DNA from 4 places in the Rhizobium sp. BK491 genome. Region 2 is predicted to be linked to each of the others. Evidence: riboswitches for the same ligand, from Rfam matches in the RefSeq annotation. Region 2 holds a riboswitch; each other region holds the start of a gene.
What was found. Region 2 has a riboswitch for cobalamin ahead of nrdH (glutaredoxin-like protein NrdH). Riboswitches for the same ligand answer to the same signal wherever they lie in the genome.
Positions count from the first base shown of each region.

Region 1 (3,996 bases), on a different contig from region 2:
ACCAGCGCGCGGTAGAAAGAAACGGCAACCGTCGGGGGGTCGAATCCTGCAGGGGTCACCACCTGTTCGAAAGCGATGTCGGCGTCCGACGACTGCTTCAAAGGAGAGTCTTGCCCCTCATCCGCCCTCCGGGCACCTTCTCCCCGCAAGCGGGGCGAAGGGGGAGCCGTGGCCTCGATATGCCCCCTCTCCCCGTCAATACGGGGAGAGGGCTGGGGTGAGGGGCAAGCTCTCCATTCGATTTCGAGCCCCCTCCACTCCTCGACGCCGATCACGCCCCTGCCCGGCCACCATATCCCGGCCTTCATCAGGGGTGCAGCAGGCATAGGCTTCTCAGCGCCCGTGAGCATCGCCTCTGCATAGACAAGAAACGCCCGGGAATTCGCTTCCCCGCCCTCGATCAGATAGGACCAGAGCGCGTTGAGATCATCGAGCGCAACGTTGGAGAATGGCGTCAGCCCAGGATCCGGCTTCGAATCCCCCGGCAGCACCGCAATCAAGGCGCCCTGGCGCGCCGCGCAGGCATGCAGCGCTTCCAGAGCATAATGGAAGTAACTCGCCCCTCCCAGCGCCCGCACGATGATGAGCTTCGCATGCCGCGCTGTCCTGTCGACATAGGTATCGACGGACATCGGATGCTTGAGGCTCATCAGGCTTGCAAGCCGAAGGGAACGGTCGCCCTCACCATGCGCCGCGGCAATCGCCGCAAGCTCGGTATCGGCAGCCGACAGAAAGAGGATATCGCCGGGCGACTGCCCAAGGTCGATCGCCTCCTCGCCGTCGCTGATCGTTCCCTTCTGTGCCAGGAGGAGATGCATGGATTTCCCTTAGGCCAGCGCCTCGATCGCCTTGCGCACGATCGTCTCGTCCATCTCGTGCAGACCGATCACCACGAGCCGGGTCGCGCGAGCTTCGCCCGGTGTCCAGGGGCGATCGAAATAGGTGTCGATGCGGCTGCCGACGGCCTGCACCTGCAGGCGCATGGGCTTGCCGGGGACATCGACAAAGCCCTTGAGGCGCAGCACGTCATGCTCCGCAATCACGCCCTTCAGCGCATCGACGAAAGCCACCGGATCGGCGATCGGGCCAAGCTCGACGACGAAGCTGTCGAACTCGTCGTGATCGTGCGGCGTGCCGTCCTCATGCTCCAGCTCGTGATGGGATTTGCGGTTGACAATATCGTCTTCCGTGCCGATTCCGAGGCCGAGCAGGATGGCGGCCGGCACATCGCCGTTCTTCGCTTCGATGATCGTCGGCTTGCGGACCGTGCGCGAGGCAACCTCGGCGCGGACGCGGCCGAGACCGTCGATATCGATCAGGTCGGTCTTATTGAGCACGATCAGATCGGCGCAGGTCAGCTGGTCCTCGAAAAGCTCTTCGATGGGGCTTTCGTGGTCGAGCGAATCATCCTCGACGCGAGCGGCTTCGACAGCGTCATGATTGTCAGCGAAACGGCCGGCAGCAACGGCGGCACTATCGACCACGGTGATGACGCCATCGACGGTGACGTGGGTGCGGATGTCGGGCCAGTTGAAGGCAGCGACCAGCGGCTGCGGCAGAGCAAGGCCTGACGTTTCGATGACGATGTGATCCGGGCGCGCATCGCGCTCTAGAAGCTTCGTCATCGTGGGGATGAAATCGTCGGCCACGGTGCAGCAGATGCAGCCATTGGTCAGCTCGATGATATCGTCTTCGGTGCAGTTCTCCGCGCCGCAGCCCTTCAGCACGTCGCCATCGACACCGAGATCGCCGAATTCGTTGATGATGAGCGCGATCTTCTTGCCGCCGGCATTCTGCAGGAGGTTGCGGATCATCGTCGTCTTGCCGGCTCCGAGGAAGCCGGTGATGACGGTGGCGGGAATCTTTTCCTGGTTCATATGCATCAACCCTTCATTTTCAGCGGCAGGCCCGCTGCGATAAAATAAACTTCGGCACTCGCCGCTGCGACCATTTGGTGCAGACGGCCGGCATGATCGCGAAACGCGCGCGCCATGCGATTTTCCGGCACGATTCCCAAGCCCACCTCGTTGGAGACGAGAACGAGCCTCGATCGTGCGGTCGGCAGAAAGGCGGTCAGGGCGGCAAATTCCGCCGCCATGTCACGCTCGGCCATCATCAAATTGGTGACCCATAGCGTCAGGCAGTCGACAAGCACGGCTCGCCCCTCGGCATCGATGGCGGCAAGCTGCCCGACAAGATCGATCGGCTCCTCATGCGTCTGCCAGAGATCGCCGCGGTCGGCACGATGCTTTGCGATGCGCTCGCGCATCTCCTCATCCCATGCCTGCCCTGTCGCCACATAGTGACGTTCAAGACCAGTGTCCAAAACCAGGGATTCGGCAAACCTGGATTTGCCGGAACGCGCGCCCCCAAGGACGAAGACTGCTCGGGAAGTCGAAGACGACATACGCTATGCCCGCTCCCACGCGGAAGCGAGGGTGGGCAGCACATCGCTGGAACCGGAAAACGGGCGCCTACACGCCGAAAACTCGTCTTGCGCCATGACAACCTCCGTGCTGGCAGCGGAACTTACGTCCCAGAACAGGCTCTGTGCCCGGCACGCATGGCAGGTCTCCTGGCTCGCGGATAAGGCGCCGCGACGGGGGCAGACCGAAACCGGTCGCCCCCAATCGTGCACAAGCGGGTCTTTCTCGCCTTCCCGGCAATGCATCATGAAAAGGCGGACGATTCGTAGAATAAGAGGCGTCCAGCCCCGGTTAATCATGATGCCACGCCAGTGGCTTTTTCGACTTGAGCCTGTCCCGCCCCGTTCGCCCCATGCGAACCATCGACAGAACAGGCTTCGAACCGAATGAAAGACCCTGACCGCTCTACAGTCGCGGGGTCGGCTGTGATGAGAACGCCCGAATTGGGTCCGTCCCTTCACATTCCCTTTTCATCCCATGCGGCAGATCGCCGCTCGGGAACCATTCGTTATGCCGGCAATGATTAGGCTTTCACTTACGTCAAGTCAATCAAGGGCATGGATGCGACCTGCGCCGTCCCGATTGCGAAATCGGCGGAAAATTCTCATGAAACCAGCGGCTTTTTTGCCGTATTTCTTTGATGTTAGGAGTTTATAGAGGGTAAGCTCTCACATTCGAGTAAAACGTATCGTCCGTTTCCCATGCTGCAGAAATTCCAACCGCGACGCCTCGGCGTCTTCTCGGCCCTATTCGATCTCGGTCGCTTCAGGGCATTGCTGCGCCGTGGCGAATTGGGACTTGTCTTCGCCGGAGCGCTGGTAGGCATAGTATCCGGCTGTGCGGTCACGGCGATGAGCTATATCTCGCGCAAACTTCACAGCGTCATCTATGGCATAACCGACTACGAACGCTTGAGTTCGGCGGCGATGGCAATTCGGGACAAATCGGTAGTGTTCATCGCACCAATCGCAGGCGGCATCATTCTCGGCATCCTGCTCTACATATTGTCCCGCACACGCAAAAAGCCGATGGTCGATCCGATCGAAGCCAATGCGCTGCACGGCGGTCGCATGTCGCTCACCGACAGTATCATCGTTGCCGTGCAGAACCTGATCTCGAATGGATTCGGCGCCTCTGTCGGGCTTGAAGCAGGTTACACACAGATTGCCGCCGGCATCGCCTCCAAATTCGGCTACAAGATGCAGATGCGCCGCGCGGATCTGCGCATGCTCGTCGGCTGCGGCGCGGCCGGCGCCATCGCCGCCGCTTTCAACGCGCCGCTCACCGGCGCCTTCTACGCCTTCGAGCTGATCATCGGCAGCTATTCGATCGTGACCCTGACACCCGTCGTCGTTTCGGCGCTGATATCCACAATGATCGCAAGACTGCTTGCCGGCGACGACTTTGCCATCGATATCGATCACTTCGGGGCGATCGTGCCGGCGGATTATCTTCCGGCCATCCTGCTCGGCGCCTTCTGCGCCGGTATCGGCATCCTGATCATGCAGGGCGTCGCATGGGTCGAGGAACTGGCGCGCAAAAGCTCGATCGCGCCGCCTTTCCGCCCTGC
Region 1 is NZ_JACIAR010000001.1:596,870-600,865, forward strand. It holds gene cobN (cobaltochelatase subunit CobN) at 1-818, opposite strand, end outside; gene cobW (cobalamin biosynthesis protein CobW) at 828-1,877, opposite strand; gene cobU (bifunctional adenosylcobinamide kinase/adenosylcobinamide-phosphate guanylyltransferase) at 1,883-2,407, opposite strand; cobalamin riboswitch at 2,548-2,947, opposite strand; gene FHX05_RS03015 (chloride channel protein) at 3,128-3,996, shown strand, end outside.
Region 1: another riboswitch for cobalamin. It lies ahead of cobU (bifunctional adenosylcobinamide kinase/adenosylcobinamide-phosphate guanylyltransferase); the one in region 2 lies ahead of nrdH (glutaredoxin-like protein NrdH).

Region 2 (3,996 bases):
ATGATCTTTTCCGGACCGATTTCGTAGGCGTCCTGGTAGTAATCGAGATTGTCGTTCGTCATAAAGGCAGCCGGGTAGTAGACGCGGCCGATCTTGCCTTCCTTGCGGATCTCGATCTTGGAGACGATCGGGTGGATCGAAGAGGTCGAGTGGTTGATATAGGAGATCGAGCCCGTCGGCGGCACGGCCTGCAGGTTCTGGTTATAGAGCCCGCCTTCCATCACGGCTTTCTTGAGTTCCAGCCAATCTTCCTGGGTCGGAACGGCAATGCCGGCCTTTTCGAAGATCTCCGCGACACGTTCGGTCGCAGGCTTCCATTCCTGGTTCGTATATTTGTCGAAATATTCGCCGGAGGCGTATTTCGAATTCTCGAAGCCCTTGAAGCTCTGGCCTCGCTCGACCGCAAGCAGGTTCGAGCCGCGAATGGCGTGGTAGGTCACCGTATAGAAATAGATATTGGTGAAATCGACGCCTTCTTCCGAACCGTAGAAAATGCGCTCGCGGGCGAGATAGCCGTGCAGGTTCATCTGGCCGAGGCCGATCGCATGGCTTTCGTCATTGCCCTTCTCGATCGACGGTACGGAGGAGATATGGCTCATGTCGGAGACAGCCGTCAGCGCGCGGATCGACATTTCGATCGTCTTGCCGAAATCGGGGCTGTCCATCGCGGCAGCAATGTTGAGCGAGCCGAGATTGCAGGAGATGTCCTTGCCCATATGCTTGTAGGCGAGGTCGTCGTTGTATTCGCTGGCTTCGCTGACCTGCAGGATTTCAGAGCAGAGATTGCTCATGGTGATGCGGCCGGCAACCGGATTGGCGCGGTTCACCGTGTCCTCGAACATGATGTAGGGGTAGCCGCTCTCGAACTGGATTTCGGCGATCACCTGGAAGAATTCGCGCGCCTTGATCTTCTTCTTGCGGATGCGGCTGTCGCCCACCATCTCGCGATACTTCTCCGTCACCGAGATTTCGGTAAACGGCACGCCGTAGACGCGCTCCACGTCGTAGGGCGAGAAGAGATACATATCCTCGTTGTTCTTCGCGAGCTCGAAGGTGATGTCCGGAATGACCACGCCGAGCGACAGTGTCTTGATGCGGATCTTCTCGTCGGCATTTTCTCGCTTGGTATCGAGGAAGCGCATGATGTCCGGGTGGTGGGCGTTCAGATAGACGGCGCCCGCCCCCTGCCGCGCGCCAAGCTGGTTGGCATAGGAGAAGGAATCTTCCAGCAGCTTCATGACGGGAATGATGCCGGACGACTGGTTCTCGATGTGCTTGATCGGCGCACCGGCCTCACGGATGTTGGTGAGCGATAGCGCCACGCCTCCGCCGCGTTTCGAAAGCTGCAGAGCCGAGTTAATGGCGCGGCCAATCGATTCCATATTGTCTTCGACACGCAGCAGGAAGCAGGAGACCAGCTCTCCGCGCTGCTTCTTGCCGGCATTGAGGAAGGTCGGCGTTGCCGGCTGGAACCGGCCGGAGATGATCTCGTCGACCAGATCGCGGGCAAGTTGCTCGCTGCCCTGCGCCAGCGTCAGCGCGACCATGCAGATGCGGTCTTCATAACGCTCGAGATAACGTTTTCCGTCGAAGGTCTTCAGCGTGTAGCTGGTGTAGTATTTGAAGGCGCCGAGGAAAGTCGGGAAACGGAACTTCTTCGCATAGGCGTGATCGAAGAGATCGCGCACGAAATTGAAGGAATATTGGTCGAGCACCTCCTGCTCATAATAACCTTCCGTCACCAGATAATCGAGCTTTTCCCTAAGGTTATGGAAAAAGACCGTGTTCTGGTTAACGTGCTGCAGGAAGTATTGCTTCGCCGCCATGCGATCCTTGTCGAGCTGGATTTTTCCGTGCTCGTCATAGAGGTTCAGCATGGCGTTCAGGGCGTGATAATCCAAGGCCGTCTCCGGGGCCTTTGCCGGGCGGTCATTCGCGGGAGCAGGAAAAGTGCTCTGCGTTTTTTCGCCTGCATCCCGCGACAAAGAAGAGCTTAGCGTGTCCAAAATCGTTCCAATCCGTGTCTGACATTGGCGACATCCTCATCCGTGCCCAGAAGTTCGAACCGATAGAGATACGGTACCTGGCATCTGGCAGAGATGATGTCGCCGGCGATCCCATAGGTCGCGCCGAAGTTGCTGTTGCCCGCGGCGATGACCCCGCGGATGTTCGAACGGTTGCCCGCATCGTTGAGGAAGCGGATCACCTGCTTGGGCACGGCCCCCTTGCCGCCTTCGCCGCAATAGGTCGGGACGATCAGGACGTAGGGCGAGGTCGCACGAAACTCGTCGCCCGCGGCAAGCGGGATACGAGCAGCCGGCAATGCGAGCTTGACAACGAAGCGATGGGTATTTTCCGACCGGCTGGAGAAATAGACGATCTCGCCCACGGCCCGGATCCTTAAGCGAGGGTGCTGATCATGTCGGGACGGAAGCCGGCCCAATGCAGTTTACCGGCGACAACAACCGGAACCTGACGATAGCCGAGACCTTGCACCAGCTCATAGGCGGCGGCATCGGTCGATACGTCGACGATGGTGTAGTCGATGCCTTGGCGATCAAGCGCGCGGGTGGTTGCCGTGCACTGGACACAGGCGGGTTTGCTGTAGACGGTAATGCTCATGAGGTATCCTCGTATGGATGGGCACAGAAAATCGCTCGGGCATCGGATGATGCCCGCTCGGCGGGTGAAAAGTGGAGGTAAGCCTAGCCGGCGGCCGGACGCATTTCAGCGGCCGTCATTCGCGCGGGCGACTATGAATACTCAATAACATGGACTTCACCCCGAAGTTATTCATGCGGGGTCTTCAAGGAAGCGATGACGGCGATCCTGCCGCATGAACCATCGCTCGCCAGTCGGACACCCCGCCCGTGGACGTTGTTGCTCAAGGCAGGTCTCCTGGCTCGCGGGTCATAACATTCGTCCTGCCTTCCCAAGACACAAGGCCCCAGTGACGTCATCAAACGAATGCTCGCCGCTCACAGTTGCGGGGGCAGCTCCGGCTTGGCAATCATCATGCTCGCCGACCGGATTCCCATCTTAGCCTCCAATCCTTGCGAATCAGAAGAACCTCGAACACTATATATAGTATCCTCGGTTAAAATTGCGTCAACTGCTTCGACAGCCTCAATCGGATTTCCATGTTGATGGATGTCGACCATCGCACCCAACGCAGAGACTTGGGACTGGCCAAAAACAGGCTGGAGCCTTTCAATTGACGTTGCTTTCGCGGATGCGGTCGGCGAGATCGAGAAAATTCTGGCGCATGCGTCGCAATGTGAAATCGAGACCGAACAACCGGCCCGTTTCGCTAAATCCCATCGACTGGGCAGCCTCGGAAGTCTGAAGAGTGCTGAACGCGGCGTCGAAAGCCGCGTCGCCTGCCGAAAGCACATCCGGATCGATTTCACCACCGGCACGCAACGCCCGGCCGCATGCCTCCGCAAAGCGGGCCTGTGCCTCCAGCATTCCGCCTGCCTGCGGCCCGATCGCTTCGACAATCGCCGGCGGGAAAGGTGTTTCCACGATGTGGCTGAGATAGGTCATGTCGTTGCGGATGCGCCAGAGCGAACGGGGAATGGCCTCCGAAATTCCCTGTCGTGTCAGCCAGAAGGCGCGCTCGCGCTGCGCGTCGCTCAAAAGCGCTTCTGTCGCCATCAAGGACTGACGCAGGGCGATATTTGCCTCGGTGGCCGATACCGGCTCCCCCTTTTCGACGCCGGCTGCGAGCCTTCGCAAGATCTGCGCCATGACATCGAGTGCCGACCCGAAGCGATCCAAAACCATGGTCCGCGAGCGCGTCGGCAGGATGAACAGGCTGGCGAGCACGCCGACGACACCGCCCAGGGTAATTTCGGCGATGCGATCGATCACGAAAATCTCGACGGGAACGGCGGCGGAATGTGTCAGCATGACGATCGCGGCCGTCAGTCCGGCATTGCGCAGACGAGGCACGCGCACCGCCACGAAACTTGAAACGCCGACGACGCAGATCAG
Region 2 is NZ_JACIAR010000003.1:653,694-657,689, reverse strand. It holds gene nrdE (class 1b ribonucleoside-diphosphate reductase subunit alpha) at 1-2,006, opposite strand, end outside; gene nrdI (class Ib ribonucleoside-diphosphate reductase assembly flavoprotein NrdI) at 1,994-2,389, opposite strand; gene nrdH (glutaredoxin-like protein NrdH) at 2,401-2,622, opposite strand; cobalamin riboswitch at 2,871-3,089, opposite strand; gene FHX05_RS17460 (FUSC family protein) at 3,211-3,996, opposite strand, start outside.

Region 3 (3,996 bases), on a different contig from region 2:
TCAGCAGAACCTTGAGGCGGGCCGACATGGTGCCGATCTTTTCCCCCTCGATCTCGGAGAGCTCGCCGACACTTCGTTCCTTCTGGGCCAGGAGGATGAGCGTTTTGAGCCGCAGAGGATCTGAAAGAGCCCTGAACATTGTCGCGGCGACATCCAATTGCTGCTCTGTGGCCATGCCATTAATCCAATATTCTATTGTTAGATAGAATATTGGATTAATTGATCCGTGATGTCAATGAGAAATCTCTGCCAGCATGCCGTCGCAGCTCTAAAGAAAACCACCACCGAGATTATGGCAGACCCCCACCGCAGGTCGGCCGTGATCGCCCCTCTTGTCCGACCGCTTCGCCCCATCGGCAGCGATCTTTGCGCTTATCCTCGCTCGCGCAAGGCGATCAGAGTTGCCTATATCAACGCCAAACAAGTTTTGAAGGGTATCCGGTTGGCCGGAATTCACCGTCTTGCCGTGATGAAATCAAATCCGTTTGGAGCAGCTGTGGCTAAGTGCGCCTTGCTAGATAATTTTTGGAAGATACTTACTCAGCTCCAGCCGTACGGTGACATCGTCTAGCAACAACGCTCTATGCCGTCGCTTTTCCACTTAGGGCAAGCCCACCTCCCGCTAGCATCGACTTGATAGAGAATACTTGTTATTGTAAACGTTATATCATAACAAAGGTCGAACTTATTCAAGTCGCACACTCTCAGGGAAAATAGACGATGTGTATAGAGTTCGACAGACGATTGTCACTGAGCTTGCGGTGTGTCATCCATAGACGTGATGGTGCTGCTGTCGAGGAATTCGGCATGCGGCTGAAAAGGGAACACGGTGCGGATTACCCATCAGGGGCCTAAACCGTGGCTGCCCCCGCAACTGTAAGCGGAGAGCACGTTCGCAAATACCACTGGCGTCAAAGCCGGGAAGGTGCGAACGGGCTGTGACCCGCGAGCCAGGAGACCTGCCATCAATGATGTCAACCGCAACGGACGGGGTGTTCCGATGGAAAATACGTGGTTGGGCGGCAGCGCTTTTGCGCCTTTGCGTCCCATCGTGATTTTGCCTCCGGCGAATGCTCAAGGAGGCTATTCATGCACAATGCGAACGAACGGATGCACCGGATCACCGTGTGCACGGATTGCCGCCACTTTGGTACACCATGCAAACCGGGGCTGCGGCTGCTGAGCCAACTGCAGGCGGCAATCGCTCAGGCCGGCACGGCCCTCTCGGATGATTTCAGCGTAGCAGGCAGCGTCTGCATGGCCGGCTGCACGCGGCCCTGCACGGTCGCGTTTCAGGCGACAGCGAAGGCAACTTATCTCTTCGGCGACATCGAGGGTGAGGCCGACATCGGTGAGCTGGTCGCCTTTGCCCGTATCTATCGTGAGCGTTCCGACGGCATGACACGGGCAGCCGAGCGCTCGAAAACCTTGGCCGGCAAGACGTTGGCGCGCATTCCCTCCGCGATGCTCTCCAGCGAATCTTGCCCCGAATCTTTGCAGTAGGAATTCCACCGTGGCGACCATGCAAAGACACCCATTGCTGGCGGCCCACCAGCTTGCCTGGGGGCCCTCCAAAGACAAACTCATCATCCGTGACGTCGGCCTTTCCATTGAAGCCGGCGATCGTTTGGCAATCATAGGACCGAACGGAGCAGGCAAATCGACTCTGCTTCGTTGCCTCTATCGCAATCTACGACCGCTCAAAGGTTCAGTCCTGTTCGATGGCAATGACCTCTGGTCAATCGCGCCACGGGAGGTCGCTCGCCGCATAGCGGTTGTTCTTCAGGAAACGCCGGGCGACTTCCCCTTCAGTGTCCGCGACATCGTCATGATGGGCCGCATTCCGCATCGTAAGGGCGTTGGGCGCTGGAGCGACGAGGATCACGACGCGACCGCCGCCTCATTGGCACGTCTCGATCTCCTTAGCCTGGCGTCCCGGCGGTTCTCCTCCTTGTCCGGCGGCGAAAAGCAACGCGTGCTGGTTGCCCGTGCACTCGCGCAGACCCCGGAGGTGATCATCCTCGACGAGCCCACCAATCATCTCGACATCCGCCACCAGCTTGAAGTCCTTGCATTGCTCAAAACGCTCGACCTGACAATCGTCACGACGCTGCACGACATCAATTTCGTCGCCGATTTTGCCACGCATGTGGCCGTCATCCATGCTGGTAGGGCGAGCGGCTATGGAACGCCTGATGACGTGCTGACGACGCAGCAGATCACCGCAGCCTTCGGCGTTTCCGCCGAGATCCATCACACCGGCGGCAACACCGCCCGCCGTTTTACCTTTTCCCTTCAATCATAGGAGTTTTGATGACTTTCCGCATATCGATCCAGGCTGCGGCATTTATCGCCGTAGCCGCCCTTTCGGGCACAGCCATGGCCGATCCCGTGACGGTCAGGAGTTGCAATCGCGATGTTACGTTCGATAAGGTCCCGGAGCGCGCCGTTTCCAACGACGTCAACCTCACCGAGATGATGCTTGCGCTGAAGCTTCAGGATCACATGGTCGGTTATACCGGGGTATCCGGCTGGAAGACCCTTGATGAAAAGCTCCGCGAGGGCGTCAAGGAATTGCCCGAACTCTCCCCTAAATATCCGACGAAGGAAGTCCTTCTGAACGCCAACGCCGACTTCTATTTCGCGGGCTGGAATTACGGCATGAAAGTCGGTGGCGAGGTAACCCCTGAAACCCTGGCGCCTCTCGGGATCAAGGTCTATGAGCTTACGGAATCGTGCATCTTCATCATGCCGAAGAACAAGCCCACCATGGACGACATGTTCGTCGATCTGCAGAATCTTGGCAAGATCTTCCATGTCGAGGATCGCGCGCAGGCGCTGGTTACCGACTATCGTAAACAGCTTGGCGAGATTGAAGCCAACATCGGTCATATCGACAAACCTACCCGAGTCTTCGTCTATGATTCCGGCGCGGAGAAGCCATTTACGTCAGGCCGTTACGGTATTCCGACCGCGATGATAGAGGCGGCCGGTGGCACCAACGTTATGGATGATGTTGAAAAAAGCTGGACGGAAGTCTCATGGGAGCCAGTGATCGAAAGAAATCCGCAGGTAATCGCTATCGTCGATTATGGTCAGGTGACAGCTGCCCAGAAAATCGCTTTCTTGAAGAATAATCCGGCCTTCGCCAATATCGAGGCGGTGAAAAACGATCGCTTCGTCGTCCTGCCTTATGTCGAGGCAACTCCCGGGCCACGCAATATCGAAGCGATCGGCAAGCTCGCCAAGGCTCTTCATCCGGACATGTTCTGACCCGTTCGGCTATTTGACATAAGTGCTCGGCCAAAGGCCGGGCGCTGGTTCTCCATGGATGTTTGCATGCGTTCCCGATTGTTGTCTCTCACCATTTTGCTGATCGTCCTCTTCGTCCTGTCGATCACGGCGGGTGTCTCGCTTGGGGCGGCATCCATCCATTTCGATACCGTCTGGTCGATCGTCATCAACAAGCTTCACCCGAACACCTTCGCCACGACCTGGTCGAAAGGGCAAGAAAGCATAGTCTGGGACGTCCGCTTTCCACGCGTAATCCTGGCGGCTCTGGTCGGCGCAGGCCTCGCCGTAACCGGCGCTGTTTTGCAGTCGCTGACGCGAAACCCCTTGGCGGACCCGCATCTTCTCGGCGTGTCGTCCGGCGCTGCCTTCGGCGCAATCCTGGCACTGCTGCATACCGGCCTTATTCTCGGGCTCCTGACCGTTCCGCTCTTCTCCTTCGCCGGAGCCTTGCTGGCCACCGCTGCAGTGGCGCTCGTTACACACCTAACACGATCACATTCTGCCGATCGGCTGGTACTGTCCGGCGTTGCCGTCGCCTTCGTCTTCAGTGCGCTTGGAAATCTTCTGATATTCCTGGGCGATCCTCGGGCGACCAATACCGTTGTCTTCTGGATGCTGGGCAGCCTCGGGCTCGCACAGTGGCAGCATCTCATCTATCCCGCTGGAGTGCTTGCCGGTTGCCTGGCCCTGCTTCTGCCGAAG
Region 3 is NZ_JACIAR010000009.1:129,140-133,135, reverse strand. It holds gene FHX05_RS30545 (metalloregulator ArsR/SmtB family transcription factor) at 1-175, opposite strand, end outside; cobalamin riboswitch at 766-982, shown strand; gene FHX05_RS26585 (DUF1636 domain-containing protein) at 1,090-1,503, shown strand; gene FHX05_RS26580 (ABC transporter ATP-binding protein) at 1,523-2,305, shown strand; gene FHX05_RS26575 (ABC transporter substrate-binding protein) at 2,314-3,273, shown strand; gene FHX05_RS26570 (iron ABC transporter permease) at 3,340-3,996, shown strand, end outside.
Region 3: another riboswitch for cobalamin. It lies ahead of FHX05_RS26585 (DUF1636 domain-containing protein); the one in region 2 lies ahead of nrdH (glutaredoxin-like protein NrdH).

Region 4 (3,996 bases), 310 kb from region 2:
TAGACATGAAATCCTCCGAAGATCGGCGGGCTGCCGCAAGGGGCGATCTGAGGAGGGGGCGGCGAGATGGTTCGCCGTTTGGCGTGAGCCTGCTTTCCCTGAGCGGCCGACCAATCGGCCTGCTTCGTTCGGCAAGATGCAGCTGTGAACACTAATCCTCAGATGTCGCGACGTGATGGTCGCGCAAGCGGCAGCGTTGACGGTGGGCATCGCGACGAAAGCCGCAATGCCGGTTCAGCCAACGATGTCGGGGAGGGGTGGTGCTCTCGGGCCTGTATTCGGCGGATAAAGCTGGCGGTGGAACGCCTCCGATCTTGCGACGACCGTCTCTCCACGCGGGGAGGCAAGGCGCTCACAAATGTCGGTAGGAGGCGCAGGCAGCATCGCGGCGGACGCAATCCGGCATGCCTCGCATCCGGGTGCGTAGGCTTTCCCGTGCACCTTGCCATCGGCATCCTTGTAGGTGATGCAAAGGACGGGCAGGGAGCCATCCGGAAGCCGGTACTGGGCAAGCTCGATCGGGGATATTTCGTCCGCGGTTGCGACGATCGGTTGATGGGCGAAGTCGATGAGCAACAGCGCAACGGCGCAAAGAATGCGCGCGCTCCACTGAAATGTTCGCGAAATCGTCTTCCGCATGCTTGTCCCCACCACCGCATTCGCGGATAAGGTTTCAGTCATAGGGCAGGCGCATCACAAGCGCAATGCGTCAATTCGTGCCGCGATGCCGCCGCACTGCCGATCGATGAGAGGCATATAAACTATTTTTAGAGATCGCATGGTATCTCGTAAGGACTTCGACCATGCCGCCGCAGCTCATCTATCGCGGCGCGTTGCGAAGACTGGGAATCGCCATGGAAGTCGAAACACATCTGATCTCGCTAATACGTGTCCTCGGCCAGGTGGCGATTATTGTCTATGCCTATTCCTGGGTCATCCGTATCGTCGAGCGCGGCGCTTTGAAATCCGTGGCCGTCGGGCTGTTGTTCGGGCTAGTCGGCATCCTGTCCATGGGCGATCCCATCCAATGGATGCCAGGTGTGATCCAGGATGGCCGGTCGATCCTCCTTGTCCTTACGCCAATCTATGGCGGCCTTTTGGGAACCATTGTCGCTGCGGCGATGATGGCGCTGTTTCGGTACATGGTGGGCGGCATGGGCGCGGTGGTCGGCGTGGCCGGCATCGTAATCGTTGCAATCGCCGGCTATGTACTCACTCTGCTGCCGCGGCAATGGACCGGCACGGGATGGCGGCGATCGGCTCTGTTCGGTCTGGCGACCTGTTCATCCATTGTGGTTGTTTTCCTTTTTCCGTGGGCGGTTGCGCGCGCCCTTCTTATCTCGGCAACACTTCCGGTAACGATCGTCAATATCCTCGGTGTCATGCTGTTGTCGGATCTCTTGCAGCGGGAGCAATATCGCATTGGCATCCAGCGCGCGCTGGAGAATGAAGCGAGCCTCGATCCGCTGACAAGGCTTCCCAACCGCCGGGTGCTGCAGCGCGAAGGCGATCGATGCAGCAAGGAAGCGGGTATGCGGCGTATCCCCTTCTCGATCATCATGCTCGATATCGATCACTTCAAGAAGATCAACGATAGCTGGGGCCATTCCTTCGGTGACACCGTTCTGGCGCGGTTGGCCGATGTCATCAGGCAAACCGTCCGCAAGACCGACATTGCCGCCCGTTATGGCGGCGAGGAGATCGTCGTGCTGCTGCCCAACACCGATACGCGGGCTGCGGCTGCCGTTGCGGAGAAAATTCGCAAGGATATCGAGGATACGACCTTGATGTTCGAGCAGGAGGCCGTCCATGTCACGGTCAGCATCGGCATCGCCTGCTCCCTCGAACCGACGACGGATTTCAAACATGTGCTCGAGGCCGCCGACAAGGCGCTTTATCGGGCGAAGGCGGGCGGGAGAAATCGTGTGGAACTGGCAGAGGCCGCATAGGCCCGCCGCCTTTCCTTCCCATGGGCATGGCGTGCTCTGTCTCATTTCTATCCAAGCGTCCTTGACGGAACGGGGCAGTCCGGAATAACTGGACGTGACGGTTCCCCAAGGAAGACTCCGCGGGGATTAATAGGGAACACGGTGAGGATGACCCAAGCGGGACCTAGACCGTGGCTGCCCCCGCAACTGTAAGCGGATTGCCGATCATCCGGGAATGACCAGCCTGCTGGTTCCTTCCTGAGGCTTTGAGCCGCGCCACTGCAAGCATGCTTGCGGGAAGGCCGATGATCGTCAGATATCCGCAAGCCAGGAGACCTGCCGTCGATCACGATCCAATCAGCCGGGCGGGGATGCTCGGAAAGGACAGAGAATGATTGACCTGCGCCTTCGACATTATCCGACACCTATCGGCCTTGATTGGGATCTCCGCAGCCGGCGGCCGTCTTTCTCAGCGCGATCGCGCTGACGCCGCCCCGTTTCCTTAATCCTATCGAGATCGTTTATGCGCCATTTTTTGACGACCATTGCATTTGCACTTGGGCTGACCGGTTTTGCCGGCTCCGGTTTTGCCGCCACCCAATATCCTCTCACCATCGATAATTGCGGTCAGAAGGTCACTTTTGAAAAGGCTCCGGCCAAGATCGTTTCGCTCGGCCAGGGCATGACTGAAATCCTCTTTTCGCTCGGCCTTGCCGACAAGATTGCCGGAACGGCGGTCTGGGTCGGCCCGGTTCTGCCGCAATATGCCGAAGTCAACGGCAAGATCCCGCGGCTCGCCGATAACGATCCGAGCTTCGAATCCGTCGTTGGCAAGGCTCCGGATCTCGTCGCTGCCGAATTCGAATGGCATGTCGGCGCGCAGGGTTCCGTCGGCACACGCCAGCAATTTTCGGAACTCAGGATCAATACCTATGTTGCTCCGACCGATTGTGTCGCCAAGGTCAATACCGATGGCGGCGATGGTGTGCGGAAGGAGCTTTTCACGATGGATCTGGTCTATCAGGAAATCGCCGAGCTCTCGCAGATCTTCGACGTTAGGGATCGCGGCGATGCCCTGATCGCGGATCTGAAAAAGCGCGAGGCGGATGCAGTCGCTTCGATTGCCGCTGCCAAGGCCAAGGATCTTCCGATCGTGTTCTGGTTCTCCAGCAAGGAGGTCAATGGCGATGCCTATATCGCCGGCAAGAACAGCGCGCCGGCCTATATCCTGAAGACGCTCGGCGCCAGAAACGTGGTGACGACGGAAGAAGAATGGCCGATGGTCGGTTGGGAAACCATTTCGCAGGCCAACCCGGCCGTGATCGTCATAGCCACCATGGACCGCCGCCGCTATGCGGCCGACGATCCGAAGGTCAAAGTCGATTTCCTCGAAAAAGATCCAGTCACCAGCCAGCTCGACGCCGTTAAGAACAAGCGTTTCGTCATGATGGATGCGCAGTCGATGAACCCGACCATCCGCACCATCGACGGCATTGAAGTATTGGCCAAGGGCATCAAGTCCTTCGGCCTGGCGCAGTAAGATATGGGTCTCGCCGCAAAACGCAGGACATGGTGGGCGCTCTTGGCGCTCGCCATGGCTGCCGTCATTCTTCTGACCTTCATGATCAGCCTCGCCGTATCGATCGGCGAGATTTCGATCCCGCTGTCGACCACAGTAAAGGCCGTTTCGAACCGGTTGTTCGGAACGAGCTTCGAACTCAGCCGGATCCATCAGGGGATCGTCTGGGACTATCGCCTGAGCCGCGCGCTCGTTGCTGCAAGCACCGGTGCGTCGCTTGCCTTGAGCGGGGTGGTCTTGCAGGCGTTGCTGCGCAATCCGCTCGCCGAACCCTTTGTGCTCGGGATTTCCGCCGGCGCCTCCACCGGGGCGGTCTGCATCATGATCCTCGGTCTTGGCTACGGCATTCTAGGCCTTTCCGGCGGCGCCTTCCTCGGCGCGGTTGCAGCCTTTCTTTTCGTCGGCCTGCTTGCCGCCGGGGTCGGCGGCACGAGTGAGCGCATCATTCTATGCGGCGTCGCCGGTTCGCAGCTTTTCAACGCGCTCACC
Region 4 is NZ_JACIAR010000003.1:340,272-344,267, forward strand. It holds gene FHX05_RS15950 (PepSY domain-containing protein) at 1-7, opposite strand, end outside; gene FHX05_RS15955 (hypothetical protein) at 235-639, opposite strand; gene FHX05_RS15960 (diguanylate cyclase) at 804-1,949, shown strand; cobalamin riboswitch at 2,031-2,287, shown strand; gene FHX05_RS15965 (ABC transporter substrate-binding protein) at 2,452-3,468, shown strand; gene FHX05_RS15970 (iron chelate uptake ABC transporter family permease subunit) at 3,472-3,996, shown strand, end outside.
Region 4: another riboswitch for cobalamin. It lies ahead of FHX05_RS15965 (ABC transporter substrate-binding protein); the one in region 2 lies ahead of nrdH (glutaredoxin-like protein NrdH).